2 regions of the Vagococcus sp. 211 genome follow, and region 1 is predicted to be linked to the other one. Evidence: predicted binding sites of a transcription regulator. Region 1 holds the regulator's gene; the other holds the start of a gene.
What was found. Region 1 encodes CtsR, which represses protease genes until heat stress. Its sites were predicted from a motif close to TTGGTCAAAAAAGGTCAAANA; they were not measured.
Positions count from the first base shown of each region.

Region 2: a site for CtsR is predicted at 4,178-4,198, ahead of clpP (ATP-dependent Clp endopeptidase proteolytic subunit ClpP). Genes of this name have one in related genera too.

Region 1 is NZ_CM150475.1:2,120,387-2,131,070, reverse strand. Features, by position in the region: rRNA gene ACVWM0_RS10145 (16S ribosomal RNA) at 158-1,715, shown strand; rRNA gene ACVWM0_RS10140 (23S ribosomal RNA) at 1,956-4,868, shown strand; rRNA gene rrf (5S ribosomal RNA) at 4,949-5,064, shown strand; gene ACVWM0_RS10130 (CtsR family transcriptional regulator) at 5,209-5,667, shown strand; gene ACVWM0_RS10125 (ATP-dependent Clp protease ATP-binding subunit) at 5,680-8,148, shown strand; gene ACVWM0_RS10120 (peptidase U32 family protein) at 8,261-9,181, shown strand; gene ACVWM0_RS10115 (peptidase U32 family protein) at 9,193-10,428, shown strand; gene gor (glutathione-disulfide reductase) at 10,451-10,684, shown strand, end outside.
Region 2 is NZ_CM150475.1:572,430-583,113, reverse strand. Features, by position in the region: gene ACVWM0_RS02885 (BglG family transcription antiterminator) at 1-298, opposite strand, end outside; gene ACVWM0_RS02880 (PTS mannitol transporter subunit IIBC) at 326-1,726, opposite strand; gene ACVWM0_RS02875 (TPM domain-containing protein) at 1,876-3,375, opposite strand; gene ACVWM0_RS02870 (LemA family protein) at 3,409-3,978, opposite strand; gene clpP (ATP-dependent Clp endopeptidase proteolytic subunit ClpP) at 4,280-4,873, shown strand; gene ACVWM0_RS02860 (thioredoxin domain-containing protein) at 4,887-5,396, shown strand; gene nth (endonuclease III) at 5,413-6,072, opposite strand; gene ACVWM0_RS02850 (DnaD domain protein) at 6,089-6,793, opposite strand; gene upp (uracil phosphoribosyltransferase) at 6,904-7,533, opposite strand; gene glyA (serine hydroxymethyltransferase) at 7,616-8,854, opposite strand; gene ACVWM0_RS02835 (L-threonylcarbamoyladenylate synthase) at 8,901-9,929, opposite strand; gene prmC (peptide chain release factor N(5)-glutamine methyltransferase) at 9,950-10,684, opposite strand, start outside.

The DNA.
Region 1 (10,684 bases):
GGCGACTTGATTTAGACCTTTGAAAACTGAACAAAGTAAGACGAACCAAATGTGTAGGTGTTTTTACGAAAGTAAAAATAACCAGAATTATTATAGTGAAGAAATATCGCTAGCAAGTTTTAAAATGAGCTAAACATCTTCGGATGTTATCATAACTTTTATTGAGAGTTTGATCCTGGCTCAGGACGAACGCTGGCGGCGTGCCTAATACATGCAAGTCGAACGCAACTATTTTCACCGGAGCTTGCTCCACCGAAGATAGTTGAGTGGCGGACGGGTGAGTAACACGTGGGCAACCTGCCCATCAGAGGGGGATAACACTTGGAAACAGGTGCTAATACCGCATAATTCGTTTTCTCGCATGAGAAGATGATAAAAGACGCTTCGGTGTCACTGATGGATGGGCCCGCGCTGCATTAGTTAGTTGGTGGGGTAATGGCCTACCAAGACCGTGATGCATAGCCGACCTGAGAGGGTGATCGGCCACACTGGGACTGAGACACGGCCCAGACTCCTACGGGAGGCAGCAGTAGGGAATCTTCGGCAATGGACGAAAGTCTGACCGAGCAACGCCGCGTGAGTGAAGAAGGTTTTCGGATCGTAAAACTCTGTTGTTAGAGAAGAACAAGTGGGAGAGTAACTGTTCCCACCTTGACGGTATCTAACCAGAAAGCCACGGCTAACTACGTGCCAGCAGCCGCGGTAATACGTAGGTGGCAAGCGTTGTCCGGATTTATTGGGCGTAAAGCGAGCGCAGGCGGTCTTTTAAGTCTGATGTGAAAGCCCTCGGCTCAACCGAGGAAGGTCATTGGAAACTGGGAGACTTGAGTGCAGAAGAGGAGAGTGGAATTCCATGTGTAGCGGTGAAATGCGTAGATATATGGAGGAACACCAGTGGCGAAGGCGACTCTCTGGTCTGTAACTGACGCTGAGGCTCGAAAGCGTGGGGAGCAAACAGGATTAGATACCCTGGTAGTCCACGCCGTAAACGATGAGTGCTAAGTGTTGGAGGGTTTCCGCCCTTCAGTGCTGCAGTTAACGCATTAAGCACTCCGCCTGGGGAGTACGACCGCAAGGTTGAAACTCAAAGGAATTGACGGGGGCCCGCACAAGCGGTGGAGCATGTGGTTTAATTCGAAGCAACGCGAAGAACCTTACCAGGTCTTGACATCCTTTGACCACTCTAGAGATAGAGCTTTCCCTTCGGGGACAAAGTGACAGGTGGTGCATGGTTGTCGTCAGCTCGTGTCGTGAGATGTTGGGTTAAGTCCCGCAACGAGCGCAACCCTTATTGTTAGTTGCCATCATTCAGTTGGGCACTCTAGCGAGACTGCCGGTGATAAACCGGAGGAAGGTGGGGATGACGTCAAATCATCATGCCCCTTATGACCTGGGCTACACACGTGCTACAATGGACAGTACAATGAGTTGCGAGACCGCGAGGTTTAGCTAATCTCTTAAAGCTGTTCTCAGTTCGGATTGTAGGCTGCAACTCGCCTACATGAAGCCGGAATCGCTAGTAATCGTGGATCAGCATGCCACGGTGAATACGTTCCCGGGCCTTGTACACACCGCCCGTCACACCACGAGAGTTTGTAACACCCAAAGTCGGTGAGGTAACCTTCGGGAGCCAGCCGCCTAAGGTGGGATAGATGATTGGGGTGAAGTCGTAACAAGGTAGCCGTATCGGAAGGTGCGGCTGGATCACCTCCTTTCTAAGGAATATTACGGAAACACATTGGCCGTTACTTACTTTGTTCAGTTTTGAGAGGTCTACTCTCAAACGATTTGTTCATTGAAAACTGGATAGTTGAAGTTAGACATCAACATAAACCGAGAACACCGCGTTGAACAGTTGTTTTTTAAAAACTACTGTGAAATGTGTCGATAGATTAGATATCGCTATCTAACTATTGATAAAAATTAGTAATACAATCTAACCGTAGGTTAGAAAAGGTTAAGTGAATAAGGGCGCACGGTGGATGCCTTGGCACTAGAAGCCGATGAAGGACGGGACTAACACCGATATGCTTTGGGGAGCTGTAAGTAAGCTATGATCCAGAGATTTCCGAATGGGGGAACCCAGCATCTTTAATAGGATGTTACTTTCAAGTGAATACATAGCTTGTTAGAGGTAGACGCAGAGAACTGAAACATCTAAGTACCTGCAGGAAGAGAAAGAAAAATCGATTTCCTTAGTAGCGGCGAGCGAAACGGAAACAGCCCAAACCAACAAGCTTGCTTGTTGGGGTTGTAGGACTCAGCTGTGGTAGCTGTTGTGAATAGTCGAATCGACCTGGAAAGGTCAGCCGAAGAGGGTAAAAGCCCTGTAGACGAAATTGACAACACACCTATGAGTATCCTGAGTACGGCGGAACACGAGAAATTCCGTCGGAATCCGGGAGGACCATCTCCCAAGGCTAAATACTCTCTAGTGACCGATAGTGAACCAGTACCGTGAGGGAAAGGTGAAAAGCACCCCGGAAGGGGAGTGAAATAGAACCTGAAACCGTGTGCCTACAAGAAGTCAAAGCCCGTTAATGGGTGATGGCGTGCCTTTTGCAGAATGAACCGGCGAGTTACGATTGCATGCGAGGTTAAGCTGAAGAAGCGGAGCCGTAGCGAAAGCGAGTCTGAATAGGGCGAATTAGTATGTAGTCGTAGACCCGAAACCATGTGACCTACCCATGTCCAGGTTGAAGGTGTGGTAAAACACACTGGAGGACCGAACCCACGTACGTTGAAAAGTGCGGGGATGAGGTGTGGGTAGCGGAGAAATTCCAAACGAACTTGGAGATAGCTGGTTCTCTCCGAAATAGCTTTAGGGCTAGCCTCGGAATTAAGAATGATGGAGGTAGAGCACTGTTTGGACTAGGGGCCCATCTAGGGTTACCGAATTCAGATAAACTCCGAATGCCATTCATTTATATCCGGGAGTCAGACAGTGAGTGATAAGATCCATTGTCGAAAGGGAAACAGCCCAGACCACCAGCTAAGGTCCCAAAATATATGTTAAGTGGAAAAGGATGTGAGGGTGCACAAACAACTAGGATGTTGGCTCAGAAGCAGCCACCATTTAAAGAGTGCGTAATAGCTCACTAGTCGAGTGCCCTTGCGCCGAAAATGTACCGGGGCTAAACATATTACCGAAGCTGTGGATAGAACCATTAGGTTCTATGGTAGGAGAGCGTTCTAAGGGCGTTGAAGCCAGATCGTGAGGACTGGTGGAGCGCTTAGAAGTGAGAATGCCGGTATGAGTAGCGAAAGACAGGTGAGAATCCTGTCCACCGAATGACTAAGGTTTCCTGGGGAAGGCTCGTCCTCCCAGGGTTAGTCGGGACCTAAGCTGAGGCCGACAGGCGTAGGCGATGGACAACAGGTTGAGATTCCTGTACCCGTTTGATTTGTTTGAACAATGGAGGGACGCAGGAGGTTAAAGGATCGCACTGTTGGATATGTGCGTTCAAGCAACAAGTCTTAGTAAGAGTCAAATGCTTTTACTTTTAAGGACAAGTTGTGATGAGTAGGGAAATATAGTACCGAAGTCCTGATATCACACTGCCAAGAAAATCTTCTAGTTAGAATTAAACGGCCCGTACCGCAAACCGACACAGGTAGTCGAGGAGAGAATCCTAAGGTGAGCGAGAGAACTCTCGTTAAGGAACTCGGCAAAATGACCCCGTAACTTCGGGAGAAGGGGTGCTAAACGCAAGTTTAGCCGCAGTGAATAGGCCCAAGCGACTGTTTATCAAAAACACAGGTCTCTGCAAAATCGAAAGATGACGTATAGGGGCTGACGCCTGCCCGGTGCTGGAAGGTTAAGAGGATGGGTTAGCAATAGCGAAGCTCAGAATTGAAGCCCCAGTAAACGGCGGCCGTAACTATAACGGTCCTAAGGTAGCGAAATTCCTTGTCGGGTAAGTTCCGACCCGCACGAAAGGCGTAACGATTTGGGCACTGTCTCAACGAGAGACTCGGTGAAATTTTAGTACCTGTGAAGATGCAGGTTACCCGCGACAGGACGGAAAGACCCCATGGAGCTTTACTGTAGTTTGATATTGAATGTTTGTGACACATGTACAGGATAGGTAGGAGCCGTAGAGCTCGGAACGCTAGTTTCGAAGGAGGCAATGGTGGGATACTACCCTTGTGTTATGACCATTCTAACCCGCGCCACTTATCGTGGCGGGAGACAGTGTCAGATGGACAGTTTGACTGGGGCGGTCGCCTCCTAAAGAGTAACGGAGGCGCCCAAAGGTTCCCTCAGAATGGTTGGAAATCATTCGTAGAGTGCAAAGGCAGAAGGGAGCTTGACTGCGAGAGCTACAACTCGAGCAGGGACGAAAGTCGGGCTTAGTGATCCGGTGGTTCCGCATGGAAGGGCCATCGCTCAACGGATAAAAGCTACCCTGGGGATAACAGGCTTATCTCCCCCAAGAGTTCACATCGACGGGGAGGTTTGGCACCTCGATGTCGGCTCGTCGCATCCTGGGGCTGTAGTCGGTCCCAAGGGTTGGGCTGTTCGCCCATTAAAGCGGCACGCGAGCTGGGTTCAGAACGTCGTGAGACAGTTCGGTCCCTATCCGTCGCGGGCGTTGGAAATTTGAGAGGAGCTGTCCTTAGTACGAGAGGACCGGGATGGACACACCTCTGGTGTACCAGTTGTTCTGCCAAGGGCATTGCTGGGTAGCTATGTGTGGAAGGGATAAACGCTGAAAGCATCTAAGCGTGAAGCCCCCCTCAAGATGAGATTTCCCATTTCTTTAAGAAAGTAAGACCCCTGAGAGATGATCAGGTAGATAGGCTAGAAGTGGAAGTGCAGTGATGTACGGAGCGGACTAGTACTAATCGGTCGAGGACTTAACCAAGATTTAAGCGGTGGACAATTATGTTGAAAGATAACTTCAAATCCAGTTTTGAGTGAATAATCACTCAGTTATAAAATAAGTGTGGTGTCGATGGCAAGAAGGACACACCTGTAACCATGTCGAACACAGAAGTTAAGCTTCTTAGCGCCGAGGGTAGTGAAGGGTTTCCCTTTGTGAGAGTAGGACGACGCCATGCTATGTATAACGTACAAAAAGGTAAGGAATTCTCCTTACCTTTTTATTTTTGTTTAAAAATAAAGCTTATAAACGAATCACTGTATAAATAGTGATTTTTTTTGTATAATAAAGGTCAGAGTTAGTCAATGAAGGTGGTGTTCAAATGAGTAATAGAAATATGTCGGATAGTATTGAAAAATATTTGAAAGAGATATTAGAGGTTCATGAGCAAATTGAAATAAGACGCTCTGAGATGGCTGACTTATTTGATTGTGTTCCTTCCCAAATTAATTATGTTATTAATACACGATTTACCTTACCTAAAGGTTATAAAGTTGAAAGTAAACGTGGCGGTGGAGGCTATATCAGAATTGTAAAAATTGATTTATTACAGCATAGTGACTATCTTTACCAAATAGGTGATAGAATAGATTCTAATCTTACAGAAGGCGAGGCTATTGCCATTTTAGATCAGTTGATGCAAGAAAATTTATTAACACAAAAAGAAAAAGAATTGATAAGTTCGATGTTGACAAGTAAATCATTATTATTAACAGAAAACAGTCATCAGTTGAGAGCAGAATTAATGTTTGATTTATTAAATCGATTAGCTTATGAGTAGGAGGAATAATAGATGAATCATGTATTTACGAAAAAGGCTTTGAACGTCTTAGGATTCGCCCAAGATGGAGCAAAATATTTTAAACAAGATCTAGTGGGAACAGAGCATTTATTGTTAGGATTAGTAAAGGAAAGTCAAGGAATTGCTGGCAAAGTGTTATTAGAACTTGGAGTTTCAGAAAAACACGTATTTGAAGAGGTTGAACAGATTGCTCAGTACGGTCCACGTAATAGAAGAAGCTTACTAAATGTGGAATTAGATTATTCACCAAGAGTAAAACAGATTTTAGCATTTGCTGGTGAAGAAGCGAAAAGATTGGGTGCTCCGAGTATTGGAACGGAACACATTTTAATTGTATTAACGAGAGATATAGATACTCTTGCTGCGAGAATTTTAATTAATTTAGATGTGGATTTAAATACTTTACGCAAAATGACCTTGAAAAAAGTAGGTGTTGATACCAAAGCTAAACCAGGTAAAGGAATGAGTAAAGGGAACCAACCTGTTGGCCCTACGCCCACACTTGATTCTTTAGCAAGAGACTTAACAGCTTCTGCAAAAGCAGGGAAATTAGACCCTTTAGTGGGACGTGAGAAAGAAGTTCAACGATTAATTCAAGTTTTAAGTAGACGGACAAAAAATAATCCTGTTTTAGTTGGTGAGCCTGGTGTTGGTAAGACAGCTATTGCTGAAGGACTGGCGCAAAAAATTGTAGAAGGCTCTGTTCCTAAGGATATGCTATCTAAACGATTAATGATGTTAGATATGGGTTCTGTTGTTGCTGGGACAAAATATCGTGGCGAGTTTGAAGATCGAATGAAGAAATTAGTTGATGAAATTTATCATGATGGTAATGTTATACTCTTTATTGATGAATTACATACCCTTATTGGAGCTGGTGGAGCGGAAGGTGCGATTGATGCTTCTAACATTTTAAAACCGGCTTTAGCTCGTGGTGAGTTACAAACCATTGGTGCAACGACGTTAGATGAGTATCAAAAATATATTGAGAAAGATTCAGCATTAGAGCGTAGGTTTGCCAAGATTCAGGTAGATGAACCCACTCCTGAGGAAACAGAAGCGATTCTACTAGGTTTAAAGGGTCGTTATGAAGAGCATCATTCTGTTGAAATTACTGACGAGGCTGTAAAAACAGCGGTTAATCTAGCTGTACGTTATATTACGGATCGACAGTTACCAGATAAAGCGATTGATTTAATTGATGAGTCTGCAGCTCGCGTGCGCCTAGAAAATGCGAACACTGTCTCACCTCTAGTCGTTCAAGGGAATAAAATTGAGAGCATTCGTAAAGAAAAAGAAGCAGCAATTATGGCTCAAGATTTTTCAGAAGCAGCGAAGTTGCGTAAGAAAGAGCAACGAGCCATGGAAAAATTTGATAAGCTCGTAGAAGAAGAAAAGCAAATGGTTGGTCATTATACAGTTAAAGTAACAGAAGAAGCCATTAATCAAGTTGTTGGACAATGGACGGGTATTCCTTTAGATCAGTTAGAGAAAAAAGAGAGTGATCGTTTACTTGAATTGGAAGCGATTCTTCATAAACGAGTAGTAGGGCAAGAAGAAGCAGTAGAAGCAGTCTCTAGAGCGATTAGACGTGCTCGTAGTGGCTTGAAAGATCCTAACCGTCCAATAGGCTCATTTATGTTCTTAGGACCTACAGGTGTTGGTAAGACAGAATTAGCTAAGACATTAGCAGAAGCTATGTTTGGCTCTGAGGATGCCTTGATTCGGGTAGATATGTCTGAATTCATGGAGAAACACAGTACAAGTCGATTGGTAGGTTCTCCTCCTGGCTATGTAGGCTATGATGAGGGCGGGCAATTAACCGAGAGAATCCGTCAAAAACCATATTCAGTCATCTTACTTGATGAGGTAGAAAAAGCACATCCAGATGTTTTCAATATTTTATTACAAGCTCTTGATGATGGTCATTTAACAGATGCGAAAGGTCGTCAGGTAGACTTTAAAAACACGATTATTATCATGACAAGCAATATCGGTGCAACGGCTATTAGGGATGAGAAAACAGTAGGGTTTAATGTACTAGACATGTCTGAAAATTATAAAGCGATGAAGTCGCGCGTTTTAGAAGAGTTGAAAAAATCGTTTAGACCTGAGTTTTTAAATAGGGTAGACGAGATGATTGTGTTCCATTCGTTAACGAAAGATGAGTTACATGATATTGTTAAAATCATGAGTGAATCCATTGTTAAGAGATTGAAAGAACAAAACATTCATTTCAAATTGACTCCTGGTGCGATTGATGTGATTAGTAAGGAAGGGTTTGATCCTGAATACGGAGCTAGACCTATCCGACGTGCTTTACAAAAAGAAGTAGAAGATCGTTTGAGTGAAGCATTGTTATCCGGTGACATTAAAGCTGGAGATCAGGTAACAATGGGAGCCTCTAAGGGTAAGATTTATTTGAAGAATACTTCACAAAAAGTGGTTCCAATATCATAATAAAACGAAGCGTTAGTTTAATAACTAACGCTTTTTTATTTGTGATAACATTGGCAAAGTAGGCGTCCTGTGGTAGGATAGTTTTGATTATGAATGGAAGGAAGTCACCCAAATGATAGAGATAACAGCAACAGCAGAATCAATTGAACAGGCCAAAGCATTACTGGAATTAGACATTGATTACTTATATGTAGGAGAGGCAACGTTTGGTCTACGCTTGCCTAAGCATTTTACTAGGGAAGAGCTGGAAGAATTAGTACAATTAACTCATGAAAAGGGGAAAAAGATTCGCGTGGCAGTGAATGCTATTATGCATCCTGAGACAATGACAAATATTCCTGATTACTTAACTTTTCTAACGAGCATAAAGGCAGATGAGATTGTTGTAGGAGACCCTGGTGTGATTCATGTATTAAGACGAGACAATTACGATCTGCCTTATATATATGATGCTGCCACAATGGTAACGAGCTCTCGACAAATTAATTTTTGGGGAAAAAGAGGCGCGATAGGTGCAGTGCTTGCAAGGGAGATTCCTTATCTGGAGTTAGTAGAACTTGCCCCTAACTTAGACATTTTTGGTGAGATACTGGTTTACGGAGCAACGTGTATTCATCAGTCAAAACGTCCTTTAGTAGAAAATTACTTCTCTTTTGTTAAGGGTGACGAAGAAACGGATAAAGCACGTAACTTATTTATTGCAGAGCCAAAGGAAGAAGAGACCCATTATTCAATTTATGAAGATCAGCATGGGACCCATATATTTGCTACCGATGATGTGAATTTAATGGATGAGTTAGATAAATTATATACTCTTGGCCTACATCACTGGAAATTAGATGGGATTTATACGCCTGGAGATAACTATGTTTCCATTGTGGCTTGTTTTATCGAAGCTAAAGAATTACTTGAAACAGGTAGATGGACAGAGGTAGAAGGCCAACGTTTATCAGAAAGTATTCGTCGTTTACATCCAAAAAATCGTTCGTTAGATACTGGATTTTTTCATTTAGATCCAGATGAAATTAAGTAAGGAGTTTAGTCATGAGACAACAATTAAAACGCCCTGAGGTATTAGCACCAGCAGGAACATTAGAAAAATTAAAAATCGCCATTCGTTATGGCGCAGATGCTGTTTATATTGGAGGAAATGCCTATGGATTACGTAGTCGTGCAGGCAATTTCTCTTATGAAGAGATGGCAGAAGGCGTGGCATTTGCCAAAGAATATGGAGCTAAAGTGTATGTTGCTGCTAATATGGTCACCCATGAGTTTGACGCGCAAGGAGCAGGCGACTTCTTTAGAGAATTACGAGACATTGGTATTAACGCAGTGATTGTTTCGGATCCGGCATTAATTGAAATCTGTATTACAGAAGCGCCAGGATTACCGGTTCATTTATCAACACAGTCTTCTGCTACTAATTATGAGACTTTAGAGTTTTGGAAAAATGAAGGATTAGAGCGTGTGGTGTTAGGCCGTGAAGTGTCTATGGCAGAGGTGGCAGCTATTAGAGCGAACACAGACATAGAAATTGAAGCCTTTATACACGGAGCTATGTGTATTTCGTACTCTGGTCGTTGCACGTTGTCTAATCACATGTCTCATAGAGACGCTAATCGTGGGGGCTGTTCTCAGTCGTGCCGTTGGAAATATGACCTTTACGATATGCCTTTTGGCGAGGAACGTCGTAGTTTAACCGATAGTGGCGAAGTCTCGGAACCCTTTTCAATGAGCGCTGTGGATATGTCCATGATTGAATCTATCCCAGATTTGGTTAAGAATGGTGTGGACAGTTTGAAAATAGAAGGACGTATGAAGTCCATTCATTATGTGTCTACAGTGTCTAATGTGTACAAAAAAGCAGTAGACAGTTACATGGAAGACCCAGAAAATTATGTGTGTCGTCAAGAGTGGATTGATGAGTTATGGAAAGTGGCTCAACGTGAATTATCAACAGGGTTCTATTATCATACACCGACAGATGAAGAACAGTTATTTGGTAAACGCCGTAAAATTCCTGTGTTCAAATTTATTGGTGAAGTATTGGCTTATGATGACACAACAAAAATAGCAACTATTCGTCAAAGAAATCATTTTAAACTTCAAGATGATATCGAATTCTATGGTCCGGGATTCACACACAGTCATCAAGTTATTACAGAGATGTGGAATGAAGACGGTGAGTCAATCGAGAAGGCGCCTAATGCTATGATGATTGTTAAAATGCCAGTGTCAACACCAGTTAAGCCAGGAGACATGATTCGCAAGAGAAAATAGAATAGAAGGAGTTCATACTAATATGGAACAATTTGATTATATTGTTATTGGTGGAGGCAGTGGTGGTATTGCCTCTGCTAACCGTGCGGGAATGCATGGAGCAAAAGTGTTATTAATAGAAGGCAATAATATTGGAGGAACGTGTGTCAATGTGGGATGTGTTCCTAAAAAAGTGATGTGGTCAGCGGCAGAGATGCGTTCGACTATGTTACATCAAGCAAAAGAATATGGCTTTAATTTAACTATGGAGGATGTT
Region 2 (10,684 bases), 710 kb from region 1:
ATAAGGCCACCGTCACCAATTTTTCCCGTTCTTGATTAGATAATCCTGAATGACTCTCCAATAAATAATCTTCTAATATTTGTAACTGAGATACTGTACCTGTAACGTGCCACAGTCCAGATTGGTTTTTTTCAACCATAACAGCCATTTTCTTCAAGGTAGAATTCAAAGAATGGATGGTACGATACAACGTTCGGCTACTAACACCTAACGCTTCACTTAACTCCTCTAAGGTCAGACCAACAGACTTATTAATTAATAATGTCAGTAATTCTTTTTCTCTAGGGGATAAGTACATATCGACACCTCCATTCTTTTTTATCTACTATTTTAATCGTTGAATTAATTCTTCATACTTTGGACTATTCAAGAAATTTTCCACTGGAATAATTTCAGCATTTGGCACTTTGACGCGTGCTCGTTCGGCTAATTCCATTTGAGTAATCACTAATAAGTTAGGTTCTTCTTGTAAATTGTTGATAGCACTATTTGTCACATCAATCTCTATACCCGCTTCTTTAAATTTCTTTCTAAGAAGAGAGGCACCCATAGCACTTGATCCCATTCCAGCATCACAAGCAAAGATAACTCTGTTAACTGTGTCGTTTTGAACTGGTGTTACTGCTTCAACTTGTTGGCCTTTTGCTTCAGCTTTGCTTTGTTTTACTTCAGATACTTTTTCTTCAAATGTATCTTCTTCATTTTTAGAAGCCTTTAAAATAACCGCAGCAATTAAGAATGAAACAACCGCTCCTGCTAATACCCCTAAAATAACCGATAACATTCCACCTTTTGGTGCCATTGCTAGGATGGCAAAGATAGATCCTGGTGACGCAGCTGCAACTAGTCCAGATCCTAAAATAGAGTTAACGAAGGTTCCTGCAACCCCACCACCAATAACTGCTAAGAATAATAATGGGTTCATTAATACATAAGGGAAGTAAATTTCATGAATCCCACCTAAGAAATGAATCACAGAAGCACCAATGGCAGATGATTTTGCACTACCTTTACCAAACATAACGTAAGCCAGTAAGATACCTAGACCTGGTCCAGGGTTAGCTTCTAGTAAGAATAGAATAGACTTACCACCTTCAATGGCTTGCTCGGTTCCTAATGGTGTCAAGATTCCATGATTAATAGCATTATTTAAGAATAAAATTTTGGCAGGTTCAATCAAGATATTTGAGAACGGTAATAAACCATTATCTAAAATCCATTGAACCCCATTTCCCATTAAATCTGTAAACATACTAACAAAAGGTCCGACGATAAAGAAGCCTAAGATACCTAATAAGAAGCCAATAATTCCACTTGAAAAATTGTTGTATAACATTTCAAAACCTGATTTAACTTTGTCTTGAAATAGACTATCGAATTTTTTCAATACCCATGCTGCAAATGGCCCCATTGCCATTGCTCCTATAAACATCGTAACATCAGAACCTACAATAACACCAATGGTTGCTATTGCAGCAATAACGCCTCCACGATCACCATAGACTTGTTTACCACCGGAAATGGCTATCAAGATTGGTAATAAGTAGGTAATCATTGGTCCTACAATCTCTGCTAACTGTTCATTTGGCAACCAACCCGTCTCAATAAATAATGCCGTTAATAGCCCCCATGCAATAAATGCAGCAATATTTGGCATTACCATTCCACTTAGGAAACTACCAAATTTTTGGACCTTCGCTTTAGAACCTTGTGATGTTGTCCCCATTAAAATCACTCCTTAATTTTTATTGTATCTTAAGCATATCTCCTATTGGTTTCGCTTACAAGATTAGTCAGAGTCGAGTTTGTCACAAAGTTGTGCCATGTCTTTCTTTGCATAAAAAAAAGCAAGAAGCGTTAGCTCCTTACTCTTTCTTACCAACCTCCAGAGAACCCACCACCACCAGATGAGCCTCCTCCAAAGCTTGATCCTCCTCCAAAGCCTCCGCCACCGCCGCTTTGATTGCTACGGTAACTAGACCAAATGAGTGTTTGCATATAATAACTACCTAATGTCATATTCGTTAAATCATTCAACGCTTGTTGGCGTTTATTGCGGTCAATTTGACGGCGTTGTTTTTCAGCAAAACGATACGCACTGTTCATGTTTTGATCATCTAATAATAGATTATTTAACACATCTGTTCTTGATAAGTCTTTGCCTTTAAAGAAGTAATATCCCATTAGAGCAACCACTAAATTATGGTCGATGTTGCTTCTAAAGGAAACTCCTCTCTTAACAAGATAAGCATTACATAATTCTGACATCACTGCTTTATTCTTTTCTGTTACAGCCAAAGCTTGTCTGTGGTCTTCAGTAATACCTGACAAATAATAACCGATATCTGCCATTTTATCCTTGGTTAAATAAGGATTAGACATTAAAGGATATCGAGGAACATCGCGCCATTGTTGCTGCGTTTCTAGAAGTTCCTTACGGTATTTAGTATCCAAGTAAATATCTAGAGAATACGGATTCAACTTTTTAGAATGTTGCCAGTACTGAATCACACTGTCTTTCAATAAATAAGACTCAATCCAATCCGTCATTCTTTCCTTATCATTCAAGAGGGATTTTTTACTAGGTAAAAACATTAAGCGTTTCGCTAAAAATGCCCCTAATGCTACCTCCTCTAACACAGGTGAATGACTGACTAAACCAATGTTTCCTTCATCATAGACAAATGCTCTTACTTTAGAATCAATGTAATCTCGATGAATGTGACGTTTTAAACGATTAAGTTTTAAGAAATACCATATTACCGCTAATAAAACCAATGCTAATATACCAAAGATAACCATTAGAATCATGTGACCTATTTTATCTTCTCTCTCTTGTTTAGCAATAATCGCTTCTTTAGACGCTTCGTAATCACCATATCTTGCCAATACTAAGGACTCAATGTTTTTCGTAATTGCCATTGTTGCCGCTTCATAGTTTTCATCTTGTAGTAATTCTGTGATATCCTCCGTCACCACATCATTTTTCATACCATCTGTGATAACATCTTCTACCCCATACCCTGTTTCCAAACGATACGCTCTATCCTCAATTGAGATGACAAAAAGAAAACCATTGTCTAGCTTTTGATCACCGATACCTAAGGCTTTGAATTTCTGTTCTGCATAATTTTCAATCGAATCCCCATCTAGACTTGGTAATGTGACAACGACCAATTGTGGACTTCCTGATAACTCTTTAAATCTCACTTCATTTATTTCTTCTATATAACGTTTATCTTCTGTTGTTAAAATACCTGCTTTATCTTCCACAAAAATACTATCTGCAGAAACACCTGTCATCCAGCCAAAGAAAAAGAGGACGATTAAAAGACCACTCATCATGCTTTTTTTAACACGTTCTATGTGACGCATACATCCACCTCCTTATATAAAGAGACTCACTTTTTACTCATCAAAATCAACAGTGGGAGCTTTTTCAGCACCTTTTTCTGCTTCAAAGTACTCTTTTTGGTCAAATCCTGACATGTTAGCGATGATTGATTTCGGGAATCGTTTAATCGAAACATTGTAGCTTTTAACCGATTTGTTGTAGCGATCACGCTCAACAGAAATACGATTTTCTGTTCCTTCCAGTTGTGTCATCAATGTATTAACATTCTCGTTTGATTTAAGTTCTGGATAATTTTCCATGACTACCAATAACCGAGACAAGGCTGATTCCATTTCACCACTTGCTTCAGACACTTCTTTTACTGATTTAGCACCTGACATTTTAGCTCGAGCATCTGCAATGTTACCAAATACTTCTTGTTCTTGTTTCATACTACCTTTAACAGAGTTCACTAAATTAGGGACTAAATCATAACGTCGTTGTAACTTAGATTCAACATTAGCCCACTGACTGTCTACTTCTGCTTCACGTGATACCAAACTATTGTAAGACATAATACCCCAGCCAATAATTAGTACCACAATCCCACCAATAATTAATCCTGTTTTATTTCCTTTGTTCATTCCTATGACCTCCTTATTGTTACAAAACAATGACAATTAAATCTTTTATATGACAAGTATAGTCTATCATATTTGACCTCACATCAGACCTAAGACCTAGAGATGTCCCTTGTTCTATTTATTATACTATATAAAAATACGACTTATTATACAATTAATTTCCTTTATTTTTAATCATAATATATGTAGAAAGATGAATCCTTTGACCTTTATTGACCTTTGTATTAAACTTTTATCTAGGTCACCCTTTTGAAGTATGTTAAAATAAGGATGCGAATGATTAATTTAGGAGGAACTTTATATGAATTTAATACCTACAGTTATCGAGCAATCGTCTCGTGGAGAACGTGCTTACGATATCTATTCTAGACTTTTGAAAGACCGCATTATTATGCTAAGTGGTCCCATTGACGATAATGTATCCAATGCAGTGATTGCACAATTACTATTCTTAGATGCACAGGACCCTGAGAAAGATATTTTCTTATATATCAACTCACCAGGAGGTAGTGTTTCAGCTGGTTTGGCTATTTACGACACAATGAACTTCGTCAAAGCAGACGTTCAAACCATCGTTTTAGGTATGGCAGCTTCTATGGGAAGTTTCTTATTAACGGCTGGAGCAAAAGGGAAACGTTTTGCTTTACCTAATGCAGAAATCATGATCCACCAACCTCTAGGAGGCGCTCAAGGTCAAGCAACTGAAATTGAGATTGCTGCACGTCACATCTTAAATACCCGTGAACGCTTAAACCGTATTTTATCTGAAAATACAGGTCAACCTATTGAAGTTATCGAAAAAGATACAGATAGAGATAACTTTATGTCAGCTGAACAAGCTAAAGAATATGGCTTAATTGATGAAGTTATGACAAACAGTTCAAATCTAAAATAAAGAGGGTTACTTTATGGAAGCTATCGATACAAGTAAAATTAAGACAGATTTAGGCATTACCCTAGGAAACGAAGACGCACCTATTACGGTCGTTGAATTCACTAATCTACGTTGCCCTTTCTGTAAACAATGGTGGGATGAACGTCATGGTTTACTGAATGACTATGTCACTTCTGGTCGAATCAAACACACCATTAAATTATTTGATAAAGAAAGTCCAGCACTCGCTAAAGGGAATATTATGCATCATCATGTTCCCAATGACGACACTGCGATTGACGCGATTTCTGCGATTTTCGAGACTCAGGATATCTGGGGAAATATGGCTTCTGATGAAGACATTGCTCGGTTTGCTCAAGAAGAATTAGGTCTAACATTACAAACAGATACTAAAGTATTACAAGCCATTGTTGAGGAAACAAAAGAATCTAATGTGTTCTTCATCCCAACCATGATTATTAACGATACTGTGTTCGATCAAAAAATTACCGATGACGCGCTAATCGCTTTAATCGAAAAATAAAAAGAAAGAGTTGGAATTAAGCTTCCAGCTCTTTCTTTTTCATTATTTTTTGTCCTTCCTGGCATAAGTCAAGTAAGGGGCACCCTTCACATTTAGGACTTCTTGCGACACAATGATACCTACCGAATAAAATCATCGTGTGGTGAGTGTCTACCCATCTTTCTTCAGGAATTTTTTTCATTAGCATGTCTTCTACTTCCCCAACTGAAGCAGACTGTTTACAAATACGTAATCGTTTTGAGACTCTTTCCACGTGCGTGTCCACAGCAATGGCCGGCACACCAAACATATCCCCTGCTACGACATTGGCTGTCTTAATACCAACCCCAGGTAATTTTACCAAATCCTTAATCGTTTCTGGTACTTGTCCATTATTATGTGTCGCCAAAATCTGAGAGGTTTTAATAATATTCTTTGCTTTGGTCTTATATAAACCAATCGTTCTAATCCGGTCTGATACATCTTCTAGAGGCGCTTTCGCTAGTAACTCGGCCGTTGGATAAGCTTCGAATAATCGAGGGGTTGCCTTATTTACTGAAACATCTGTTGCTTGAGCACTTAACATAACCGCTATAAGATACTGAAAAGGTGTCTCGTGATCCAGCTCTCCCTGGGCATCTGGATACATCTCTTTCATTCGGTCAATGGCTTCTATTGTTCTTTTTTTTGACAGCATCACATTCTACCTTTCTTTAATGATCGTTCTCTAACCAATTGTATAGAGGAATATGTGGTAACTCTTCTTCTTCATTCTCTTGTGTTACTTGTCGACCTACTTCTTCTGCCCGTTTCTTCTGACTCGCTTGAATCGCGGCTTTAGAACGTAAATTTTTACGCTCCCAACTAAGTAAGATACGATCAATGTATTTAAAACTATAAGCTTGATTTAATACCGCTTCTCTTAAAGCTAACTCAATGATGTCAACAGCGTAGTTATCTTGACTAACCCAAAGTTGAATATTTTCTATTTCCATAGGTGACAACGGTCTACCAAATTCTCTCTCAAAACGTTGATACAATTCACCAATTTGATTCACTTCTTTTTTTACTACCTCTTGCTTCTCTTCACTTTCAATGCACCAATTAATTTTATCGTACACAGGAGTTAAGTCATAGCGATCTTCTGTCTGACCTTTTCCATTCTTGATGGTTTCAATCTGGATACAGCCTTTTTTTATTAATTGCTCAAGCAAACCATACAAGACATCTAAAGGTAAACCCATTTCTTTTGAAATATCTTCCATATTAGGGAAATCAATGCCTCGTTGCTCGTATTTCAATAATTGAAAATAAAATAAAATTTCTCTCTCATTCATGTCTATTTTATGGTAATAGTCCAATAATAAATTGGAAATTGTTGTAAATTGATGGTTTAGTAATGTTTTGAATCCTATCATACCGTTCACTCACTTTCCTAACTAGTATAACAAACTTTCTCTCTCAAAGACTAATCTTTGAGACAATAAAAAAAGCTCTTAGTAAGCGAACCTACTAAGATACTTTAAAATTATTTTGTTCCGAATAAACGATCTCCAGCATCTCCAAGACCTGGTACGATGTATCCTTCTTCATTTAATTTTTCATCTAGACCTGCTGTGTAGATATCAATGTCTGGATGAGCGTCCTGTAAAGCTTTAATTCCTTCAGGTGCAGCAACTAAACAAACAAATTTAATGTTTGTTGCGCCACGTTTTTTCAATAAGTCGATAGCCATAATAGCCGATCCACCCGTTGCTAACATTGGGTCAACCACTAACAATTGACGTTCAGCGATATCCGCTGGTAACTTAACGAAATACTCCACAGGTTCTAACGTGGTTTCATCACGATATAAACCGACATGTCCTACTTTTGCAGCTGGAATTAATTCTAACATTCCGTCAACCATACCAATTCCTGCTCTTAAAATTGGAACAATCGCTACTTTTTTACCAGTAAGTGATTTTTGAATAGATTTACCCATTGGTGTTTCTATTTCAACGTCCTCCAACGGCATATCTCTTGATACCTCATACGCCATTAACATTGCGATCTCATCAACAACTTCACGGAATACTTTTGTTCCACAATTTTTGTCGCGGATAATAGTAAGCTTGTGTTGGATCAATGGATGATCAATTACTTGAAATTTTCCCATATCGTGATTCTCCTTTATTAATTTTATTTCCAATCTATTGTAACGGAAAAAGAGACGATTGACTAGTCAATCGCCTAAATTATTATTTATAAAGAGGATGTTTTTCTATTAATGTCGCTACTTCGCCTCTTATTGCTTCTAATTGTTCATCATTGTCACGATTTATAATAGAATTAATAATCAACTCAGCTACTTTGACAGAGTCTTCTTCTTTGAAACCACGACTTGTAATCGCTGGTGTACCAATACGAATACCACTTGTTTCAAATGGACTTAAACTTTCAAACGGAATCGAATTCTTGTTCACTGTAATATTAACAGTATCAAGAATAGCTTCTGCTTGTTTACCTGTAACACCTAGATCACTTACATCTATCAATAATAAATGGTTATCAGTATCACCACTAATTAACCGAATACCTGGTGTTTGATTGATAACACGAGCCATAGCTTTCGCATTTTTTATCACTTGTTCAGAATACTCTTTGAATTCTGGTAATAAAGCTTCTCTAAACGCTGCCGCTTTTGCCGCGATAACGTGCTCTAATGGGCCACCTTGAATACCTGGGAAAATGTTGCTATTTACTTTTTTAGCTAAGGTAGCATCATTCGTTAAAATCAATCCACCACGAGGTCCTCTTAATGTTTTATGCGTTGTAGAAGTTACAATATCAGCGTAAGGCATTGGGCTTGGGTGTAATCCCGTCGCTACGAGTCCCGCAATATGAGCCATATCTACCATTAATTTTGCGCCAACACTATCAGCAATCTCTTTAAATTTAGCAAAATCAATCTCACGAGAGTAAGCACTCGCTCCAGCAACAATTAGTTGGGGTTGATGCTTACGAGCTAAAATTTTAACCACGTCATAATCAATCACTTCTGTAATAGGGTCCACACCATACGATACAAAATGATAGGTCTTGCCACTAAAGTTAACAGGAGAACCATGTGTTAAATGGCCACCAGCTGATAAATCCATCCCCATAATTGTGTCACCAGGTTCTACTAAAGCCAAATAAGCCGCAGTATTAGCTTGTGAACCAGAATGGGCCTGTACGTTAGCAAATCCTGCACCAAATAAATCCTTCGCACGATCAATCGCTAAATTTTCTACCACATCCACAAATTCACACCCACCGTAGTAACGACGACCTGGGTAACCTTCTGCGTATTTATTGGTTAACACACTGCCTTGTGCTGCCATTACTGCTTCTGAAACAAAATTCTCTGAGGCAATTAATTCAATATTATTTTCTTGACGTTTCTTTTCATTCTCAATCGCATCCCATAATACTGCATCTTCTTGTTTATATCCCATATAAAAAAACACCTCATATTCTTCTTTTTATTCATTGTACCATAGTTTATTTAAAATCGACGTCCACATAGGTTTGATTGGCTGCTTTTTTTAAGCGGTTCATATAAGCTATCCCTCTGTCTTCTTCTGGAAAGGTTTGTACAAGAATGACATCCAAGTCTAACGTATCAAGATAACGCAAACCTGAGAAGAGATGCGTCATGGCTTCTTCTACTACATTATTTTTTGTTAACGAGTAACAACTTAGTCCCTCACCAAACGCTGTTATGATACTATCATTGGCTAAAATACCAATTTTTTGTCGCTCAGGATGTTGGATGGCTAATTCCCAATTGTTCAAATGATAATCCACCATCTCAACAGGCGTTTCAGGAGAATAGTGTTTGTACTTCATGCCTGGTGCCTTAGGTGCTTCGGATTCAGATAAGATGTGTTGATCCACAGATACTTCCCCAATCTCATCAGCCAATTCCTCCTGTGTCACAGCTCCTGGTCGTAAAATAAGTGGCGTTTTATCCTTATCAGACAAGTCAATCACCGTAGATTCAATGCCTACTTCACACGCACCATCATCTAATATACCAGATATGCGGCCATGTAAATCATGGTAGACATGCTCAGCTGTTGTTGGGCTTGGTTTGCCTGATGTGTTCGCACTGGGTCCAACAAGTACTGTACCAGATGCATTAATGAGAGCCAAAGTAGCCGCATTGTTTGGCATACGAAAAGCCGCTGTCCCTAAACCACCTGTTACATTACTAGGTAAACCACTTTCTTCTTTTAATGTTAAAATAATCGTCAACGGTCCTGGCCAAAAACGAGTCATTAATTGTTGTGCTGTGTCACTAATCTCCGTTACAAATTCTTCAATTTGTGTTGGGTCTGACACATGAATAATTAATGGGTTATCGCTTGGGCGTCCTTTAGCGGCGTAAACCTTGCCAACCGCTTCACTTTGCCTAGCATCGGCACCTAAACCGTATACTGTTTCAGTTGGAAAAGCGACAAGCTCTCCCTCTTGAAGTAATTTTGCTGCTTCGTCTATTTCAGTCGTTGTTAGTCTCTTTGTCTCCATTTATTTACACTTCCCTTAACTTAGCTGACTTTAACTATTCTATCTAAACCAGAAAGGTCTTTTATAATATGTACTTGTTTGTTTGGGAATGCCTCTTGAAATAATGCTTGAACGGCTGTTCCTTGACGGTACCCAATCTCTAAATACATACGTCCATCCTCTTTTAAAACAAGAGGGGCTTCTTGTGCTATTTTTTCATAGATGGCTAACCCCTTATTATCAGCAAACAGTGCTGTTTTAGGCTCATGTTTGCGAACAGAGTCATCCATAACATCCCATTCATCTAAATCAATGTAGGGAGGATTAGACACAATGATATCCACCCACTCCTTCTTCTCTATTAAAGGTTCTAGGGTGCTACCTTGTTCCACTCTCACTCTAGCTTGTAACTGTTCAGCATTCTCCTTTGCAATAAGCAGTGCCTCATGAGAAATATCTGTGATGATGACCTCCCAATTCGGTCTCGCACTCTTTAATGACAAGCCTATTGCCCCGGTTCCTGTGCCAACATCTATGACCTTTAACGATTCCCTTACCTCTAGATTATCAGATAGACAGAGTGCCACCAACTCTTCTGTTTCAGGTCTAGGGATTAAAGTAGCGGTGCTCACTTTAAAACGGTGCTCATAAAAATCACAAAAACCAATAATATATTGAGGTGGTATATCTGCCAATATTAACTCTAAATCTGCTTGTAATTGCTGCTTAACCTCACTAGGAATCGGCTTTCTTAAATGAAGCAATAGGTCTGTTCG